DNA from 2 places in the Leclercia sp. S52 genome. Region 2 is predicted to be linked to the other one. Evidence: predicted binding sites of a transcription regulator. Region 2 holds the regulator's gene; the other holds the start of a gene.
The links. The regulator CRP, encoded in region 2, controls carbon source genes, mostly activating them, when cyclic AMP is high. The targets are predictions, from matches to a motif close to ATGTGANNNNNNTCACAT.
Positions count from the first base shown of each region.

Region 1: ldtB (L,D-transpeptidase) is a predicted target of CRP. The motif match lies at 2,551-2,568, and genes of this name have one in related genera.

Region 1 is NZ_CP152474.1:1,463,026-1,469,356, reverse strand. It holds gene AAHB66_RS06975 (glycoside hydrolase family 31 protein) at 1-758, shown strand, start outside; gene AAHB66_RS06970 (ABC-F family ATPase) at 851-2,446, opposite strand; gene ldtB (L,D-transpeptidase) at 2,666-3,586, shown strand; gene AAHB66_RS06960 (aldo/keto reductase) at 3,739-4,779, opposite strand; gene AAHB66_RS06955 (efflux transporter outer membrane subunit) at 4,878-6,331, opposite strand, start outside.
Region 2 is NZ_CP152474.1:4,495,006-4,507,557, forward strand. It holds gene AAHB66_RS21655 (AEC family transporter) at 1-808, opposite strand, end outside; gene mdcE (biotin-independent malonate decarboxylase subunit gamma) at 937-1,737, opposite strand; gene AAHB66_RS21665 (biotin-independent malonate decarboxylase subunit beta) at 1,737-2,570, opposite strand; gene mdcC (malonate decarboxylase acyl carrier protein) at 2,540-2,863, opposite strand; partial or broken gene AAHB66_RS21675 (triphosphoribosyl-dephospho-CoA synthase) at 2,873-3,731, opposite strand; gene mdcA (malonate decarboxylase subunit alpha) at 3,731-5,386, opposite strand; gene AAHB66_RS21685 (hydrolase) at 5,614-6,636, shown strand; gene AAHB66_RS21690 (YheU family protein) at 6,633-6,851, shown strand; gene AAHB66_RS21695 (phosphoribulokinase) at 6,882-7,751, shown strand; gene AAHB66_RS21700 (OsmC family protein) at 7,841-8,245, opposite strand; gene crp (cAMP-activated global transcriptional regulator CRP) at 8,555-9,187, shown strand; gene AAHB66_RS21710 (YccS/YhfK family putative transporter) at 9,244-11,331, shown strand; gene AAHB66_RS21715 (aspartate aminotransferase family protein) at 11,408-12,552, opposite strand, start outside.

The DNA.
Region 1 (6,331 bases), 1.9 Mb from region 2:
GGGTGCAGAACGGGGTGATGCATCCGCGCTTTACCATTCACTCGTGGAATGATGATGCCACCGTTAACGAACCCTGGATGTATCCGGGCGTGACGCCGGCCATTCGCGGTGCCATTGAGCTGCGCTACCGCCTGCTGCCGTATCTCTACACCCTGCTCTGGCAGGCCCATGCCGATGACGAGCCGATGCTGCGTCCGACCTTCCTCGACCACGAGCACGATGCGCAGACCTTTGAAGAGTGCGATGACTTCCTGCTGGGCCGCGACCTGCTGGTAGCCAGCGTCGTCGAAGCCGGTCAGCGCGAGCGCCGCCTCTGGCTGCCGGATAACGAAACCGGCTGGTACGATTTTTACACCCAGGAGTGGTTCTCGGGCGGGCAGTGGATCGTCCGCGACGCCCCGCTGGAAAAACTGCCGCTGCTGGTGCGCGCCGGGGCCGGTCTGCCCCTCAGCGAACGCATCACCCATGTGTCAGCCGAAAAAGACGATACCCGCGAGCTGAAGCTGTTCCCGGTGAAAGGCGTGGGTGCGACTTCGGGGCTGCTGTTTGAAGACGACGGCGAGAGCTGGGGTTATCAGAACGGCAATGCGCTGTGGGTGGAGTGGGAGATGGTGTGCGATGGGGCAACCATCAACCTGAAGATCAACGGGCGCGGGGATTATCGTCCGGCGTGGAAGGCGCTGAAGCTGTCGTTACCGGCCGGGGAAAAACGTAAGCTGCTGGTGAACGGTGTTGAAGGGAGTGAGTGGGTGATGTAGTGCGGCCTGATGCCCTCACCCTAACCCTCTCCCACCGGGAGAGGGAACAGATTCGTAGGCCGGGTAAGGCGAAGCCGCCACCCGGCTTTTTTCTAGTTATCGATACCTTTGCTGCGCAGGTAATCTTCATAGTTACCGCTGAAGTCCACCACGCGCTCTGGCGTAATTTCAATCACGCGGGTCGCCAGCGAGCTCACAAACTCACGGTCGTGAGAGACGAAGATCAGGGTGCCCTGATACATCTCCAGCGCCATGTTCAGCGATTCGATCGATTCCATGTCCAGGTGGTTGGTCGGTTCGTCCATCACCAGGATGTTCGGTTTCTGCATCATCAGCTTGCCGAAGAGCATACGGCCTTTCTCACCACCGGAGAGCACCTTCGCCGGCTTTTTGATGTCGTCCTGGCTGAACAGCAGACGGCCGAGGAAGCTGCGCACCACCTGCTCGTCATCGCCTTCTGATTTCCACTGGCTCATCCAGTCGAAAACGGTCAGATCGTTGTCGAAATCTTCGGCGTGATCCTGCGCGTAATAACCAATCTGCGCGTTCTCGGACCATTTTACGGTGCCGTTATCCGGGGCCAGTTCACCTACCAGGGTCTTCAGCATGGTGGATTTACCCACGCCGTTGGCGCCCAGAATAGCGATCTTCTCGCCCACTTCCAGCAGCAGGTTGAAGTTCTTAAACAGCGGACCGTTATCGAAACCTTTTGACAGCTCTTCGACGGCCAGGGCGTTACGGAACAGCTTCTTGTCCTGCTCGAAGCGGATGAACGGGTTCTGACGGCTGGAGGCTTTAACTTCATCCAGCTTGATTTTGTCGATCTGACGGGCACGCGAGGTCGCCTGACGCGATTTAGAGGCGTTGGCGCTGAAGCGGCTGACGAAGGATTGCAGGTCCGCAATCTGCGCCTTTTTCTTGGCGTTGTCGGCCAGCAGACGCTCACGCGCCTGGGTCGCGGCGGTCATGTACTCATCGTAGTTACCGGCGTACACGCGCAGTTCGCCGTAGTCCAGATCCGCCATGTGGGTGCAGACCATGTTCAGGAAGTGACGGTCGTGCGAGATGATGATCATGGTGCTGTTACGCTCGTTCAGCGTCTGCTCCAGCCAGCGAATGGTGTCGATGTCCAGGTTGTTCGTCGGTTCGTCGAGCAGCAGGATGTCCGGGTTAGAGAACAGCGCCTGCGCCAGCAGCACACGCAGCTTCCAGCCTGGTGCTACTTCGCTCATCAGACCGTAGTGCTGTTCAACCGGAATGCCCACGCCCAACAGCAGTTCACCGGCACGGGACTCGGCAGAGTAGCCGTCCATTTCGCCGTACTGCACTTCGAGATCGGCCACTTTATAGCCGTCTTCTTCGCTCATTTCGGCAAGGGCGTAGATGCGATCGCGCTCCTGCTTCACTTCCCACAGCTCACCGTGGCCCATGATCACCGTGTCAAGAACGGTGAACGCTTCAAAGGCGAACTGATCCTGACGCAGCTTACCGATGCGCTCGTTCGGATCGAGAGAAACGTTGCCCAGAGTCGGCTCTAAATCGCCGCCGAGGATCTTCATGAAGGTGGATTTTCCGCTACCGTTGGCACCAATCAGGCCGTAACGGTTGCCGCCGCCAAATTTGACGGAAATGTTTTCGAACAGCGGCTTACTGCCAAACTGCATAGTGACGTTGCTGGTAACTAACACGGGAGATTCCTGCGAGAAGTGTGATAAACCCGGCATTATGCCACAATTCCGAAATGAGATCCCGTGTAACAACATAACGCTAAACTTTAACGAAACGGAAAAAAGTGTGATTTAGTACACATCCGAATTCCATGCGGTCAGGAATGCACATATAATGCGCTCCCTAAACCGTTCAGACTTTTAAACAACCTGCCAAGTGGCACAGATACCTCGCACACCATGAATATGAAATTAACTTCGCTTTTTGCGGCGGCGTTTGCCGTAGTAGGGTTTTGCAAGACCGCTTCTGCTGTCACCTATCCACTGCCAACCGACGGTAGCCGTCTGGTGGGTCAGAACCAGGTTGTGACCGTTGAAGAGGGCAACAGCCAGCCGCTGGAATATTTCGCAGCTGAATACCAACTGGGCCTGTCCAACATGCTCGAGGCTAACCCGGGCGTTGATCCGTACCTGCCGAAGGGCGGTACCGTGCTGAACATTCCTCAGCAGCTGATCCTGCCGGACACCGTGCATGAAGGCATCGTGATCAACAGCGCCGAAATGCGTCTGTACTACTACCCGAAAGGCACCAACACCGTGATCGTGCTGCCAATCGGTATCGGCCAGCTGGGTAAAGATACCCCGATGAACTGGACCACCAAAGTTGAGCGTAAGAAAGCCGGCCCAACCTGGACCCCAACCGCCAAAATGCACGCGGAATACATCGCCGCGGGCGAGCCGCTGCCAGCCGTTGTTCCTGCTGGCCCGGATAACCCGATGGGTCTGTACGCCCTGTACATCGGTCGTCTGTACGCGATTCACGGCACCAACGCCAACTTCGGTATCGGCCTGCGCGTGAGCCACGGCTGTGTGCGTCTGCGTAACGACGACATCAAGTTCCTGTTCGAGAACGTGCCGGTAGGTACGCGCGTGCAGTTCATCAACGAGCCGGTAAAAGCGACCACCGAGCCGGATGGCAGCCGTTACCTCGAAGTGCATAACCCGCTGTCCACCAGCGAAGATCAGATCGACAACAACGTCACCGTGCCGGTTACCCTGACCAGCAACGTGCAGGCCATCACCGGCCAGCAGGACGTGGATGCGACCATCGTTGAGCAAGCGATCAACAACCGTTCCGGTATGCCGGTTCGTCTTAACTGATTGCGGAATGCGATATAAAAAAAGCGGGCCTGATGGCCCGCTTTTTTTATTGTCTGTTACTGCTGCGTGTGGCAATGCCCGGCGGCGCTACGCTTGCCGGGCCTACGGGTCGTTTGTAGGCCGGGTAAGGCGCAGCCGCCACCCGGCTGTGATTACTGCTGCGCCAGCTGATTACGGCGATACTCTCCCTGCCGCTCCAGCATCCACCCCGGATATTCACGCGGCAGCGCGCTCACCGCATCCAGCTGTTTCAGCTCCTCGTCGCTGAGATGGATCTCCGTCGCGGCGATATTGTCGTCCAGCTGATCCACCCGTTTCGCCCCCACAATCACGCTGCTGACCACCGGCTGATGGAGCAGCCAGGCGAGGGCAATCTGCGCGACCGACACCCCTTTGCTGTCGGCGATGTTGCGCATCACGTCCACACAGTCAAAGGCCCGCGCTTTATCCACCGGCGGGAAGTCAAATTCCTGGCGGCGGCCACCGCCCTGCACCTGGCCGTCGCGGTCATATTTGCCGCTCAGCAGCCCGCCCGCCAGCGGGCTCCAGACCATTAAACCTACCTTCTCACTCTGCAACATCGGCACCAGTTCGCGTTCAAGATCGCGGCCCGCGATGGTGTAGTAAGCCTGCAGGGAGGCAAAACGGGCCAGCCCCAGCCGTTCGGAAATGCCCAGCGCCTTCATTATCTGCCATGCCGCCCAGTTCGATACCCCGATGTAGCGCACATGCCCGTGTTGGACCAGATTGTCGAGGGCATAGAGCGTCTCTTCTATCGGGGTGGCCGGGTCAAAGCCGTGCAGCTGATAGAGATCGATATGATCCAGCTGCATGCGCTGCAGGCTCTCTTTTACGCTGCTGATGATGTGATGACGGGAACTGCCGCGGGAATTGACCCCGGCGGTGCCCGTCTCGCCAAAGACTTTGGTCGCTACCACCACGTTTTCACGCGGGATCTTCAGGTTTTTCAGCGCCTGGCCGGTGATCGCTTCCGAACGCCCTTCGGAATAGACGTTGGCGGTGTCGATAAAATTGATCCCCGCGTCCAGCGCACGCCCAACCAGCTGCTCGGCCTCCTGCTGCTGAAGCTGACCTATCTTGCCCCACATGCCGCCTTCGCCGCCAAAGGTCATGGTGCCGAGGCAGAGCTCAGAAACAAACAGGCCGGTATTACCCAGTTTTTGATATCGCATTTGACGCTCCTCGTGTGTTGAGTACCCGATAGTTATACCCGGCTCACGCCGACGGCGAATGTGCGGTTCCTGCCCGTTTCTTGCCCAATCCTCTGAACTTATCCGCGCGGGGCGTCGCCAAAGACGGCGTAGTCCGGCAGCTGTACCTGCTGGTACGGCTCCCAGCCCCCGCCGAGAGCTTTATAGAGCGCCACCAGATCCAGCGCGCTCTGTACCCGGGCCTGATCCCGCTGCTGCTGCGCCTGCGCCAGCTGGCGCTGGGCATCCAGCACGTCGATAAAGGTGGCGATCCCCTGGCGATAGCTGCTGCTCGCCAGATCGAAGGCGTTTTGCAGCGCATCGATGGTTTTGTTCAATCCCGCCTCCCGCTTCTGGTCGGTGCGATAGCTGACCAGCGCGTTTTCCACATCGCCCAGCGCGGTGAGCACCGTCTGTCGATACTCCAGCACGGCGGCGCCCTGCTGCGCGCGGGCAACCTTCACGCTGGAGACCAGCCGTCCGCCCTGGAAGATGGGGATAGAGACCTGCGGCCCGACGCTGTAGAAGTGGCTGCTCCAGTCGGTGAGCCAGCTGGCTTCGCTGTTACGCAGGCCAAACTGGCCGCTGAGCGAGACGCTGGGGAACAGCTGCGCCACCGACACGCCGATCTGCGCGGTGGCCGCATGCAGGTTGGCCTCGGCTTCACGCACGTCCGGACGTCGCCGCGCCAGCGTGGAAGGAATCCCGGTGGGGACAATCTCCGGTAGCGCGGGCAGCGGCTTGCTGGCCTGCAGCTCGCCGTCCAGCGCCCCCGGCGGTTTACCCAGCAGGATCGCCAGGCCGTTCATCGCCTGCCGCGCCTGGGCTTCATACTGCGGAAGCTGCGCCTCCAGGTTGCCGAGCTGGGCGCGGGCGTTCTCCACGTCCATCTGCGGAGACAGGCCGCCGCGCTGGCGGCTGTCGGTCAGCTCCAGGGTCTGCTGCGCGCTCTCGATCTGGGTGTTGAGGGTGGCGATGCTGCTCTGGGCCCCGCGCAGCTGGAGCCAGCCGCGGGCGACTTCGGCCTCCAGCGACACCAGGGCGTCGTTACGCTGCTCGATGGCCGCCTGCTGTTGGGCATCGGCGGCTTCCACCTGACGGCGCACCTTGCCCCACAGATCCAGCTCCCACTGGGCGTCAAAGCTGCCCTGATAGAGATTAATCGGCTGGGTCAGCGGCCCCAGCGCGCCGCGCAGCTCGGGATCGACGTCATCCAGCTGGTCGTACACGCCGTGGGATTTCAGCTCCCCCTCCAGCCCCAGCTGCTGCCGGGTGGCCTGCAGGTTGCCGTTCACCGCCGGGAAAAAGGCCCCGCCCGCCTGGTTGATCTGCTCCCGCGCCCCGGCAATGCGCAGCACGGTTTGCTGCAGCGACAGGTTGCCGGCAATGGCGCGTTCAATCAGGCTGTCCAGCTGCGGATCGCCGAAGGTTTTCCACCAGCGCGGGTTGATGGCGGTGGATGCGGTCTGCGATTTCACGCCGCCGTCGCCCGGATCGTTCCAGTGGGTCGGGGTTTGCGGCGCGGGCTGCTGGT
Region 2 (12,552 bases):
GGATCGCGGTGATCGCCACCGAGCCGTGCAGACCAAACACCAGCACAATACCCCAGGCAATCGCCGGCTGAATCAGCAGTTTGGTGATGGTCGCGCTAATCACCATAGTGTTGATCTGCAGCTTACGGGCCGACAGGATCACACCGGTCAGGAACAGCGCCGCCGCAGTGGCCGACAGGCCCAGAGGCTTGATGGAAGCCAGCACCAGGTCCGGCATTTTGATGCCAATCGCGGATAAAACCACACCCAGCAGCGGGCCCATCACGATCGGTTTCTTAATTGAGCGCCACATCAGCACCGGCAGCATCGCCAGGGTTGAGCCACTGTTTGTGCCTTCCGCACGCGCTTTTTCGCGCTCCAGAATCAGCAGACAGAACGGCGTCATCAGCACGGAACCACAGGCAATGGAAACCGCCACGGAGAGTGAGGTCGCAGAGCCTTCACCCAGCACGCTGCCCAGAATCGGCAGACCCAGCGCGGCATAGTTCGGCAGCGCCACGGTCAGCGTCAGCACGGCGGCATCCTGCGGGGATTTTTTGAAGACTTTAGTGGCGAGGAAGTAGATGGCCGCATAGGTGATCCACATCGCCAGAGTCAGGACCAGGATCAGCGGTGACTGGGCAATGATACCTGCCCAGGGCGTTTGCACCGTGGCGCTAAACAGCGCGGCGGGCAGCGCAAAATCCATCACGAAGATATTAAGCAGAGACACATTTTTGTTATCCACCATTTTGGCTTTACCGGCCCAGAAGCCGAGCAGCATGATGACAAAAATGGGTGCAAGGGCATGAACAATCACATAAGTCATAAATCACCTGTAAAAAAAGAAGTTTAAGCACTGACGCGATGGTTATTATTTTCAGGATGCAGCTTCCCGCGTGGGCGCAACGGGTGCGCCCACGGGGCGTGCATCTGGCAGGTCTTTTCTTTTTGGTGTTACCAGCTGGCTCGCATACGTTCGCGTACGAGAGCCGAGCTGTGGCGATTGTCGGCACCCAGACGGCTTTTCAGCGTCGGATCCCGGCGAGCGTCATCAATGGCCTGTTGTAAGGTGGTTTTAACCAGCGCCAGATCGAGAGAAGAAGGTGCGTCCGGATTGCTGATATCCAGCAGGTTTTCCAGCAGCCCCAGCGTGGCGTAGTTACTGATGTCATACGCCATTGGCGGGATGGTTGCCGCCAGTTTTTCCAGTGCATCCACGGTGCGAAGCGTGATGCGCGCGGCAGACTCTTTGCCCATCGCGTGAATTAATACGCCCTGGTCATTAAAGGCGATGAGCCGGTTGGCCTGATAGCCGTGGGCCAGAAACGCCCCGGACATGGCTTTCCCGACGATAAGGCCAATCACCGGATGGCCCGCCAGACGCGCGTTAGCATAGGCCGCCGCGGCACCGGCCAGCGCCTGGTGAATACCAAAGCCCTCTTCGCGACGGCCATAGGCCTGGCTCGGGACGTCGATCACCGCCACTATCGGGCGCTTAACCGCTTTGTCCGCATCGGCGGCGACGGTTTCACTCACCACTTTGGCCAGGGTCCAGCCCTCCAGCAGACCCACTTCACCTCGTGCCGCACGCGGGTAGTGGTTGTTGGCATCCGGCACCACCGCGACAAAGCGCACTGCTTCGCCATTCAGTTCGCCGTCCGCCGCCTGAACCGACGGGCAGAGCCCTTCCAGACGTTTGGCATTTGGCGCCAGGGTTTCCAGCCAGAGTTCACCACGGCTAATTGAAGTACTCATCATTTCACCTCCCGGGCAAAGAGCGCGTGAATCTGTTCGGTATCCGCCTGTTTGCGGGTATCAAACTGGGTCAGACGTTCGAGATACCAGTCGTAATTGTCAGTGCGATGTTTTGCCGGCACGCCTTTCGCAATCGCGTCGTTCATCGCCGCTTTCACCGCATTCACGCCATCGCCCACCAGCGCATCCACCAGACCGCTTTCGTAACGAATTTCGCCCCCGGTCATGCTCCAGATAAACGGACGATCGCGGGAGTCGTACTCTTCAATGCCCGCCTCCTGCTCGATAACCTGCGGGCCGTTCAGCCCCAGACGCGCTTCGCGGGTCACAATCAGGTAACTGCACAGCGCGGCCGCGATGGACATCCCGCCGAAGCAGCCCACGGTACCGGCGACAATGCCGATGACCGGGGTATAGCGGCGCAGATCGACAATCGCCGCGTGGATATCGGCAATCGCCGCGAGGCCAAGATTCGCCTCCTGCAAACGTACGCCGCCGGTTTCAAGACTCAGTACCGCCTGGGTTGGAATGCCGTTACGGTTATCTTCCGCCGCCAGCTCCAGCGCCGCCGCCATTTTGGCCCCGGACACTTCGCCCATGCTGCCGCCCTGGAACGCGCCTTCAATCGCCACCACCACGGCAGGTTTGCCGTTGATGGTGCCTTTCGCCACCACCATGCCGTCATCGGCCTGCGGCACAATGCCCTGCGGCCCAAGCCACGGAGACATGATCCCTTCAAACGGATCCAGCAGTTCGCGGTAGCTGCCCTCGTCGAGGAGAGCCTGCGCACGCTGGCGCGCTTTTAATTCGATAAAGCTGCTGTCATCACGCATGGCTCACCCCCCTCAAAGACCTGTTCGATACGAATGCGTGCCACGCCCGGCGTGGCGCCAAAGTCGTGAATGGTGAGCTTACCAGCCGGCAGGCTGCTGACGGTTTGCAGTCTGTTAAACAGCGCATCCCAGCGGCCACGGCTGTTATCGACGGAGGTGGTGATCTCGATAGTTAATGTCTGGCTCTGGTCGGCGGTAAATAACACCTCCATATCCCCGGAGCCCACAACGCCTGCCAGCGCTTTGCCGTTCAGGGCACGGCTGGCGGGCAGAGTTAAGGTAATTTTTTCCATAACATCCTCTTAATTCGCTAAATAAGGCGTCTCTATGCGGTCAAGGAACAGCGTGGCGGCCAGCAGGTCGGCCGCGCCGCCCGGAGAGGCATTGAGCAAGAGCATCTGTTTGTCTAATAACGCGAGCGCGCGTTGCCCCTCAGGCTGTGCGGTGCCGCCGGCGGCTAATACCGCCCGGGCTCCGTCCTGCATGGCATCTAACCCCTCCATTCCGGCGCGCGAGAGCACGCAGGTATCGGTTAACGAGGTCATGATCGCCATCAGCGCATCGAGCCGGGCATGGGCTTCGCCACTGCCGTTAAGACGGCTCAGGCGAAGCTGCGGCAGCGCCCGCTGCATAACGTGCGGAAACGCCTGCTGCGCCTCTTCACGCGCGCCCGGCACCCGATAACGGTGGGTGGCGCGCAGCCCTTTACTGAATACTTTCGGCGCGGCGTCATCCGGCAGTTTCGCCAGCTGCGCGGCGGTATCGGCTACCGTCCGGGCTTTCGCATTGCCGCCGAGCATCGCCACGGCGCTGACCAGTAAACCCAGCGCCCAGATAGCGCCGCGGTGGGTATTCACCCCGCCGGTGGCGGCCATCATCTGCTGTTCGCCTTCGCGCCCCAGCCGACCCACGGTCTGCCGTAGTGCGATATCGGCCGGACGCTGCCAGCTTTGCAGCGCCAGCGCCTGAAACGTAGGGGTCAGGCTGTGCGCCGAACGTTCCATCAGCGCGAGCGACAGATCGTGATGCGCGCCGTTCCCCCCGACTGTCCACCAGACCGGGTTTTGGGCTCAGTCGCGCTTCGTCAATCAGACACTGCGTGGCGGTTCGCGCCAGCCATTCGGCACCGCCTTCAACCTGGATCCGGGGCAGAAGTTTCATTACCAGCTCCGGAATTTCGCAGGTGGGTTGTACAGACCGCCCGACCATTCAACCAGGTCAGACACGCTGCCAGCCGCCAGCAGAGAGCGGGTAGCGTCGGTGCGGCGAATGCCCATATCTTCCGGGTAGAGCACTTTGCCACTCTGGCGCAGCTCGGCGACGCGTTTAGCATCCACACCCAGACCGATATCGGTGATCCCCGCGACGGCAGCGACCATGGCCCGACGTTCCTCAAGATCTTTGGCGCGATAGAGGTAAGCAATCCCCTCTTCCGTCAGCACGTGGGTGACGTCATCGCCGTAGATCATGACCGGCGCCAGCGGCATACCGGAGGCTTTCGCCACCTCGACGGCGTCGAGTTTTTCCACGAAGGTCGGTTTCACGCCCGCCTGGAAGGTTTCAACCATCTGCACCACCAGCTTTTTACCGCGCTGCATGGGGTCAGGTTCAGTGATCATGTTCAGCCAGGCCGGGGTGGCATGACGACGACCGTGCGGGTCGTGTCCCATATTGGGCGCCCCACCGAAGCCGGAAAGACGGCCGCGGGTCACGGTTGAGGAGTTGGCATAGCCATCCACCTGCAGCGTAGAGCCAATAAACATATCCACCGCGTACTGACCTGCCAGCTGGCAGAAGGCGCGGTTAGAGCGCATAGAGCCGTCGGCACCGGTAAAGAACACGTCCGGACGGGCACGGATGTACTCTTCCATCCCCAGCTCACCGCCGAAGCAGTGTACGCTCTCCACCCAGCCGCTTTCGATCGCCGGGATCAGCGTTGGATGCGGGTTCAGCGTCCAGTGTTTACAGATTTTGCCTTTCAGGCCGAGCTGCTCGCCGTAGGTCGGTAGCAGGAGCTCAATGGCGGCGGTGTTAAAGCCAATACCGTGGTTCAGGGACTGAACCTGGTGTTCCGCATAGATGCCTTTGATGGCCATCATCGCCATCAGGATATGTTCCTGTTTGATCAGACGTGGGTCGCGGGTGAACAGCGGTTCGATGAAGAACGGCTTGTCGGCCACCACCACGAAATCAATCCAGGAGCCGGGGATATCCACGCGCGGCAGATCGCACTCATCGTCCACCAGCTCGTTCACCTGGGCGATGACGATGCCGTCGTGGAAGGCGGCGGCTTCGACCAGCGCCGGGGTATCCTCGGTGCTGGCACCGGTATAGAGGTTACCTTTACGGTCCGCTTTAAAACCGGCAATCAGCGCCACGTTCGGCGACAGGTCGACATACAGGCGGGAGTAGAGTTCGATGTAGGTGTGGATGGCACCAATCTCCAGCTGCCCGTCTTCCAGCAGCTGCGAAATACGCAGGCTTTGGGTACCCGAGAAAGAGAAGTCGAGTTTGCGGGCGATGCCCTTCTCAAATATATCCAGGTGCTCGCTGCGACCCACGCTCGGCATAATCATATGCAGATCGTGAACAATCTGCGGGTTCACTTCGGCGAGGGATCGTGAAAGAAAGTCTGCCTGTTTCTGGTTATTCCCTTCCAGTACGACTTTGTCGCCTGGGGCGATCAGTTTTTCCAGCATGGCGACAAGATCGCCTGTTGGCAGTACCTTGCCCTGCACCGGGACGGAAGCCAGGCGGCGCGCTTTTTCAGTGCGACGCGTATTCCAGTTCCGGGCTGGCGTTTGCCCTGATAACATTATTAACCTCCTGATTCAGCACATCTTTAGATTTGCTTAACGTTGAGTAAAGTCTGCACCCTGGCGATAAAGCCATCAATTAAGCGCACAGGGGAATCATTAGCCTGAGAGTAATAATCAAGGTAAATATTTGTGATCGGGATCAGTTCATGTTTCGGAAAACCAGGCTAAACGGGGTACAATTCGGAAGGTATCGTAAATAACAGACAATAATTAGCATCACCTTTATGGCCCAAATCATTCCATCAGACTTCAACATTGCACCCGACGAGAGCGCAGAATTTGTCCCCATGCGGGGCGTGGCTAATCGCCATCTGCAGACCATGCTGCCGCGCCTTATCCGTCGTAAAGTGCTATTTACCCCCGTCTGGCAGCGCCTTGACCTGCCGGACGATGATTTCGTTGATTTAGCCTGGAGCGAAGATCCGCTGCAGGCCCGGCACAAACCCCGGCTGGTGGTCTTTCATGGTCTGGAGGGCAGCCTGCACAGCCCCTATGCTCACGGCCTGATTCAGGCGGCGAAAGCCCGCGGCTGGCTGGGCGTCGTAATGCACTTCAGAGGCTGCAGCGGCGAACCCAATCGCCAGAAACGCATCTATCACTCCGGCGAAACGGAAGATGGCACCTGGTTCCTGCGCTGGCTGGCAGAGACCCACGGCCCGGCCCCTACGGCAGCGGTGGGCTATTCGCTGGGCGGGAACATGCTTGCCTGCCTGCTGGCAAAAGAGGGCGACAATATTCCTCTGGACGCCGCCGCCATCGTCTCTGCTCCGTTCATGTTGGAGCACTGCAGCTATCATATGGAGAAGGGCTTTTCGCGCGTTTATCAGCGCTATCTGCTGAACTTGCTCAAAGCTAATGCGGCACGCAAACTGAAAGCTTACCCGGATACGCTACCGGTCAGTCTGCAGCAGCTGAAGAAAGTGCGCCGCATCCGCGAATTTGACGATCTGATCACCGCCAAAATTCACGGTTTTGCCGATGCTATTGACTACTATCGTCAGTGCAGCGCCATGCCGGTGCTCAGCAAGATCACCAAACCGGTGCTGATTATTCACGCTAAAGACGATCCCTTTATGGATCATCACTCGATACCGGCGCAGGCGTTTTTGCCCGCCAACGTGCAGTATCAGCTGACCGAACACGGTGGACACGTGGGCTTTGTTGGCGGCACGCTGCGGCGCCCAACGATGTGGCTGGAAACGCGTATCCCGGACTGGCTGACCACATACCTGGAACCCATAAGATGATTATTCCCTGGCAAGATCTGGCTCCCGAAACGCTGGATAATCTGATTGAAAGCTTTGTGTTACGCGAAGGCACCGATTATGGTGAACAGGAGCTTTCGCTTGAGCAGAAGGTCGCCGACGTCAGGCGCCAGCTGCAAAGCGGTGAGGTGCTGGTCGTGTGGTCCGAGCTGCACGAAACCGTCAACATCATGCCTCGCAATCAATTTCGCGGTTAACCGCGATCGCTTTCCACTCAGGGAGTTGCTATGTCCGCCAGACATCCGGTTATTGCCGTTACAGGGTCGAGTGGTGCCGGTACCACCACCACCAGCCTCGCCTTTCGTAAGATCTTCTCGCAGCTGCATCTGCGTGCCGCGGAAGTGGAAGGCGACAGCTTTCACCGCTACACCCGCCCTGAGATGGATATGGCCATCCGCAAAGCCCGGGATATGGGCAAACACATCAGCTACTTTGGCCCGGATGCCAACGACTTTGGCCTGCTGGAGCAAACCTTCGCTGAATACGGGCGAAGCGGCACTGGCCAGGCGCGCAAATACCTGCACACCTATGACGAAGCGGTCCCCTGGAACCAGGTGCCGGGCACCTTCACCCCCTGGCAGCCCCTGCCGGAACCCACCGACGTGCTGTTTTATGAAGGCCTGCATGGCGGGGTAGTCACGCCGCAACACGACGTGGCGCGCCATGTCGATCTGCTGGTGGGGGTAGTCCCTATTGTGAACCTGGAGTGGATCCAGAAGCTGACGCGGGATACCAGCGAACGCGGCCATTCCCGCGAGGCGGTGATGGACTCCGTGGTGCGCTCGATGGAGGATTACATTAACTTCCTGACGCCGCAGTTTTCCCGCACCCACATTAACTTCCAGCGCGTCCCGACCGTGGATACCTCTAATCCCTTTGCCGCCAAAGGCATCCCGTCGCTGGACGAGAGCTTTGTGGTGATCCATTTCCGCAATCTGGACAATATCGATTACCCCTGGCTGCTGGCGATGCTGCAGGGTTCATTTATTTCTCACATCAATACACTGGTAGTCCCGGGCGGGAAGATGGGGCTGGCGATGGAGTTAATCATGACGCCGCTGGTGCAGCGGTTGATGGAAGGGAAGAAAATCGATTGAGGCCTTGTTGCCCGGTGGCGCTACGCTTACTGGGCCTACGGGCTCTGTAGGCCGGGCAAACGAAGTGCCGCCCGGCGTTTTCGCAAGGCTTACGCCTCGATCACTTCATACGAGTGGGTAATCTTTACGGCTTTCTCCAGCATCAGCGCCACGGAGCAGTACTTCTCGGCTGAGAGATCCACCGCACGGGAGACCGCCGCGTCTTTCAGTTCTTTGCCGGTGACCACGAAGTGAAGATTGATATGGGTGAACAGGCGCGGCGCCTCTTCACGACGCGCTGAGGTCAGTTTGACTTCGCAGTCGGTCACATCGTGACGACCTTTTTGCAGGATCGATACCACGTCGATCGCACTGCATCCGCCTGCCGCCATCAGGACCACTTCCATCGGACTTGGCGCTTTATCGCCGGAGTTGCCATCCATCAAAATCTGGTGCCCGGAAGCCGACTCACCGAGGAACGTTAACCCTTCAACCCACTTCACACGTGCTTGCATTTGTATTAACTCCAGGATTGCATTTTTCCTGACAGATTACGCGTCAGTAACAATTCTGACAACGGAAGTCGACCTGCATCAAGCTGAAGCGAGACACCAGGAGACAGGCGGCGAAAGCTATGCTAAAACAGTCGAGATGCTACAGTAATACATTGACGTTGCACATGTATGCAGAGGACATCACACGTTACAGGCTGCTAATTATTGTGACAGCCAGACCCCAGGCAGGGGAAAGAATTCGATTGCAACCCCAGAGTACAGGTACACAGCCAGACTCTGGAGACAGCTTATAACAGAGGATAACAGCGCATGGTGCTTGGCAAACCGCAAACAGACCCGACTCTCGAATGGTTCTTGTCTCATTGCCATATTCATAAGTACCCATCGAAGAGCACGCTGATTCACCAGGGTGAAAAAGCGGAAACGTTGTATTACATCGTCAAAGGCTCAGTGGCAGTGCTGATCAAAGATGAAGAAGGCAAAGAGATGATCCTCTCTTACCTGAATCAGGGAGATTTCATCGGCGAACTGGGCCTGTTTGAAGAAGGTCAGGAGCGTAGCGCCTGGGTTCGTGCAAAAACTGCCTGTGAAGTGGCTGAAATCTCTTATAAGAAATTCCGCCAGCTGATCCAGGTGAACCCGGATATCCTGATGCGCCTCTCTTCGCAGATGGCTCGCCGTCTGCAGGTCACGTCCGAGAAAGTGGGTAACCTCGCCTTCCTCGACGTAACGGGCCGCATTGCCCAGACCTTACTGAACCTGGCGAAACAGCCAGACGCAATGACCCACCCGGACGGTATGCAAATTAAAATTACCCGTCAGGAAATTGGTCAGATCGTCGGATGTTCTCGTGAGACCGTGGGTCGTATCCTGAAAATGCTGGAAGATCAAAACCTGATTTCTGCCCACGGTAAAACCATCGTGGTTTACGGAACACGTTAATTCCGCTAAAACGGCGTGGCATCGCACGATGACACGCCGTTTTTGTCTCTATCCCCATGTGGCGCAGGCTCATTTATCACCCGGAAGTTAACTACGCACTGCGGCAAACCCTGGTGTTGTGTCTCCCCGTGGCTGTGGGGTTGATCTTCGGCCATCTGCAACAGGGTCTGCTCTTCTCCCTCGTTCCTGCCTGCTGCAACATTGCCGGTCTGGACACCCCGCATAAACGCTTCTTTAAGCGTCTGACTATTGGCGGCTGCCTGTTCGCGGGCTGTAGCCTGGCCGTGCAGCTGTTGCTGGCGCGGGATATTCCGCTGCCCCTCATTCTCACCGTGCTGGCGATGACGCTGGGGGTCACGGCTGAGATCAGCGCCCTGCATGCGCGACTGCTGCCCGCCTCGCTGATTGCGGCCATCTTTACCCTGAGCCTGGCGGGAAACATGCCGGTCTGGGAGCCGCTGCTCCTCTATACGCTGGGCACGCTCTGGTACGGGCTGTTTAACTGGTTCTGGTTCTGGATGTGGCGCGAACAGCCGCTGCGCGAGTCGCTGAGCGTGCTCTATCAACAGCTGGCAGATTATTGCGAAGCAAAATACACCCTGCTGACGCAGCACACCGACCCTGAAAAATCGCTGCCGCCGCTGCTGGCCCGTCAGCAGAAGGTGGTGGATCTGATCAGCCTCTGTTATCAGCAGCTGCATATGCTGGCGGCCAACAGAAATCATGAATACAAACGCCTGCTGCGTACCTTCCAGGTGGGCCTGGATCTACAGGAGCACATCTCCGTCAGCCTGCATCACCCGAAGGAGGTGCAAAAGCTGGTGGAGCGCAGCCACGCCGAAGCGGTGATCCGCTGGAACGCGCAGACCGTTGCGGCCCGCCTGCGGGTGCTGGCTGACGACATTCTCTATCATCGCTACCCCACCCGTTTCACCATGGACAAGCAGCTCGGCGCGCTGGAGAAAATTGCCCGTCAGCACCCGGATAACCCGGTGGGTCAATTCTGCGCCTGGCACTTCAGCCGTATTGCCCGCGTGCTGCGTACGCAGCGTCCGCTCTACCCGCGCGACCTGATGGCCGACAAGCAGAAACGCCTGCCGCTGATCCCTGCCCTGAGAAGCTATCTGTCGCTGAAGTCTGCCGCCCTGCGCAACGCGGCGCGTATCAGCGTGATGCTCAGTATCGCCAGCCTGATGGGCGTGGCGCTGCACCTGCCGAAACCCTACTGGATCTTAATGACCGTGCTGCTGGTGACGCAAAACGGCTACAGCGCGACGCGGGTACGTATTCTCCACCGGGCCGCCGGCACGCTGGCGGGGCTGATTATTACCGGCGTTACCCTGCACTTCCACGTTCCGGAAGGCTACACCCTGGCCGGGATGCTGATGGTGACCCTGGTGAGCTACCTGATCATACGCAAGAGCTACGGCTGGGCGACGGTGGGCTTTACGGTCACGGCGGTGTATACCCTGCAGCTGCTGACCCTGAACGGCGAGCAATTTATTATCGCCCGGCTGGCCGACACCCTGATTGGCTGCCTGATTGCCTTCGGCGGGATGGTCTGGCTGTGGCCGCAGTGGCAGAGTGGGCTGCTGCGCCAGAACGCCCACGACGCGCTGGAGGCCGATCAGGAGGCCATCCGCCTGATCCTCAGCGACGATCCACAGCCAACGCCGCTGGCCTGGCAGCGCATGAAGGTCAACCAGGCGCACAACGCCCTGTTCAACTCCCTCAACCAGGCGATGCAGGAGCCAGGCTTTAATTCGGCCTATCTGGCCGATATGAAGCTGTGGGTAACGCACAGCCAGTTTATCGTCGAGCATATCAACGCGATGACGACCCTGGCCCGGGAACATACGATGCTGACGCCAGACCTGGCGCAGCGTTATTTGCAGTCGTGTGAAATTGCGCTGCAACGCTGTCAGCAGCGTCTGGAATATGACGCGCCGGGCGAGAGCGGGGACAGCAATATTCTGGAAGCGCCAGAGACCCTGACGCAAGGCCCCATGAGCACGCTGGAGCAACATCTGCAGCGCGTTCTGGGACATCTGAACACCATGCACACCATCTCGTCGGTGGCATGGCGCCAGCGTCCGCATCATGGGATCTGGTTGATCCGGCGCTTAAAGCGGACCCCGTATTAAACGCCGGGTGGCGCTGCGCTTACCCGGCCTACAAGACCGTAGGCCCGTGCAAGCGTAGCGCCGCCGGGCAACACAACTACTTCTGAATCACGCGCTTCACCGCGGCGGCAAAACGGTTCATCCCTTCGTCGATATCCTCGCTCTCCACCAGCAGCGACGGCGCAAAGCGCATCACGTCCGGCCCGGCGTTGAGGACCATCGTCCCTTCACTGGCGGCGGCATAGAGGAAATCGCGCGCCCGACCTTTGTACTGCGGTTTGAGCTCGGCACCAATCAGCAGCCCCATGCCGCGAATATCGCTAAAGACATCGTACTGGGCATCGATCTGCTGGAGATGTTTCACAAACTGCTCGCGCTTCGCTTTGACGCCGCTCAGCACATCCGGGGTGTTGATGATATCAAACGCCGCGCCAGCCACCGCGCACGCCAGCGGGTTACCGCCGTAGGTGGAGCCGTGAGAGCCCACGTGGAACGCCGAGGCGATATCCTGAGTGGTGAGCACCGCGCTGACCGGGAAACCGCCGCCGAGCGCTTTAGCGCTGGTCAGGATATCCGGCGTCACGCCGTAGTGCATATAGGCAAACAGATCCCCGGTACGGCCCATGCCGCTCTGCACTTCATCAAACACCAGCAGGGCCTGATGCTGGTCGCACAACTCACGCAGCCCCTGCAGGAACTCCGGGGTCGCCGCCGTCACGCCGCCTTCACCCTGAATCGGCTCAACCACCACCGCACAGGTGTGATCGTCCATCACCGCTTTCACCGCATGCAGATCGTTAAACGGGACGTGAATGATGTCGGCCGGTTTCGGGCCAAAGCCGTCGGAATATTTTGGCTGACCGCCCACGGTCACGGTAAACAGCGAACGGCCGTGGAAGGCATTATGGAAGGCGATGATTTTGGTTTTAAACGGGCTGTGGCGGGTAGAGGCGTAGTAGCGCGCCAGCTTAAAGGCCGTTTCGTTGGCTTCGGTGCCGGAGTTCATAAACAGCACGCGCTCAGCAAAGGTGGCGTCGATAATTTTACGCCCCAGACGCAGCGCCGGTTCGTTGGTAAAAACGTTGCTGGTGTGCCACAGGGTTTCACCCTGGGTTTTGAGCGCCTCGACCAGCGCCGGGTGACAGTGGCCTAACGCCGTCACCGCAATGCCGCCCGCAAAATCAATGTACTCTTTACCCTGCTGATCCCAGACGCGGCTGCCTTTCCCCTTCACCGGGATAA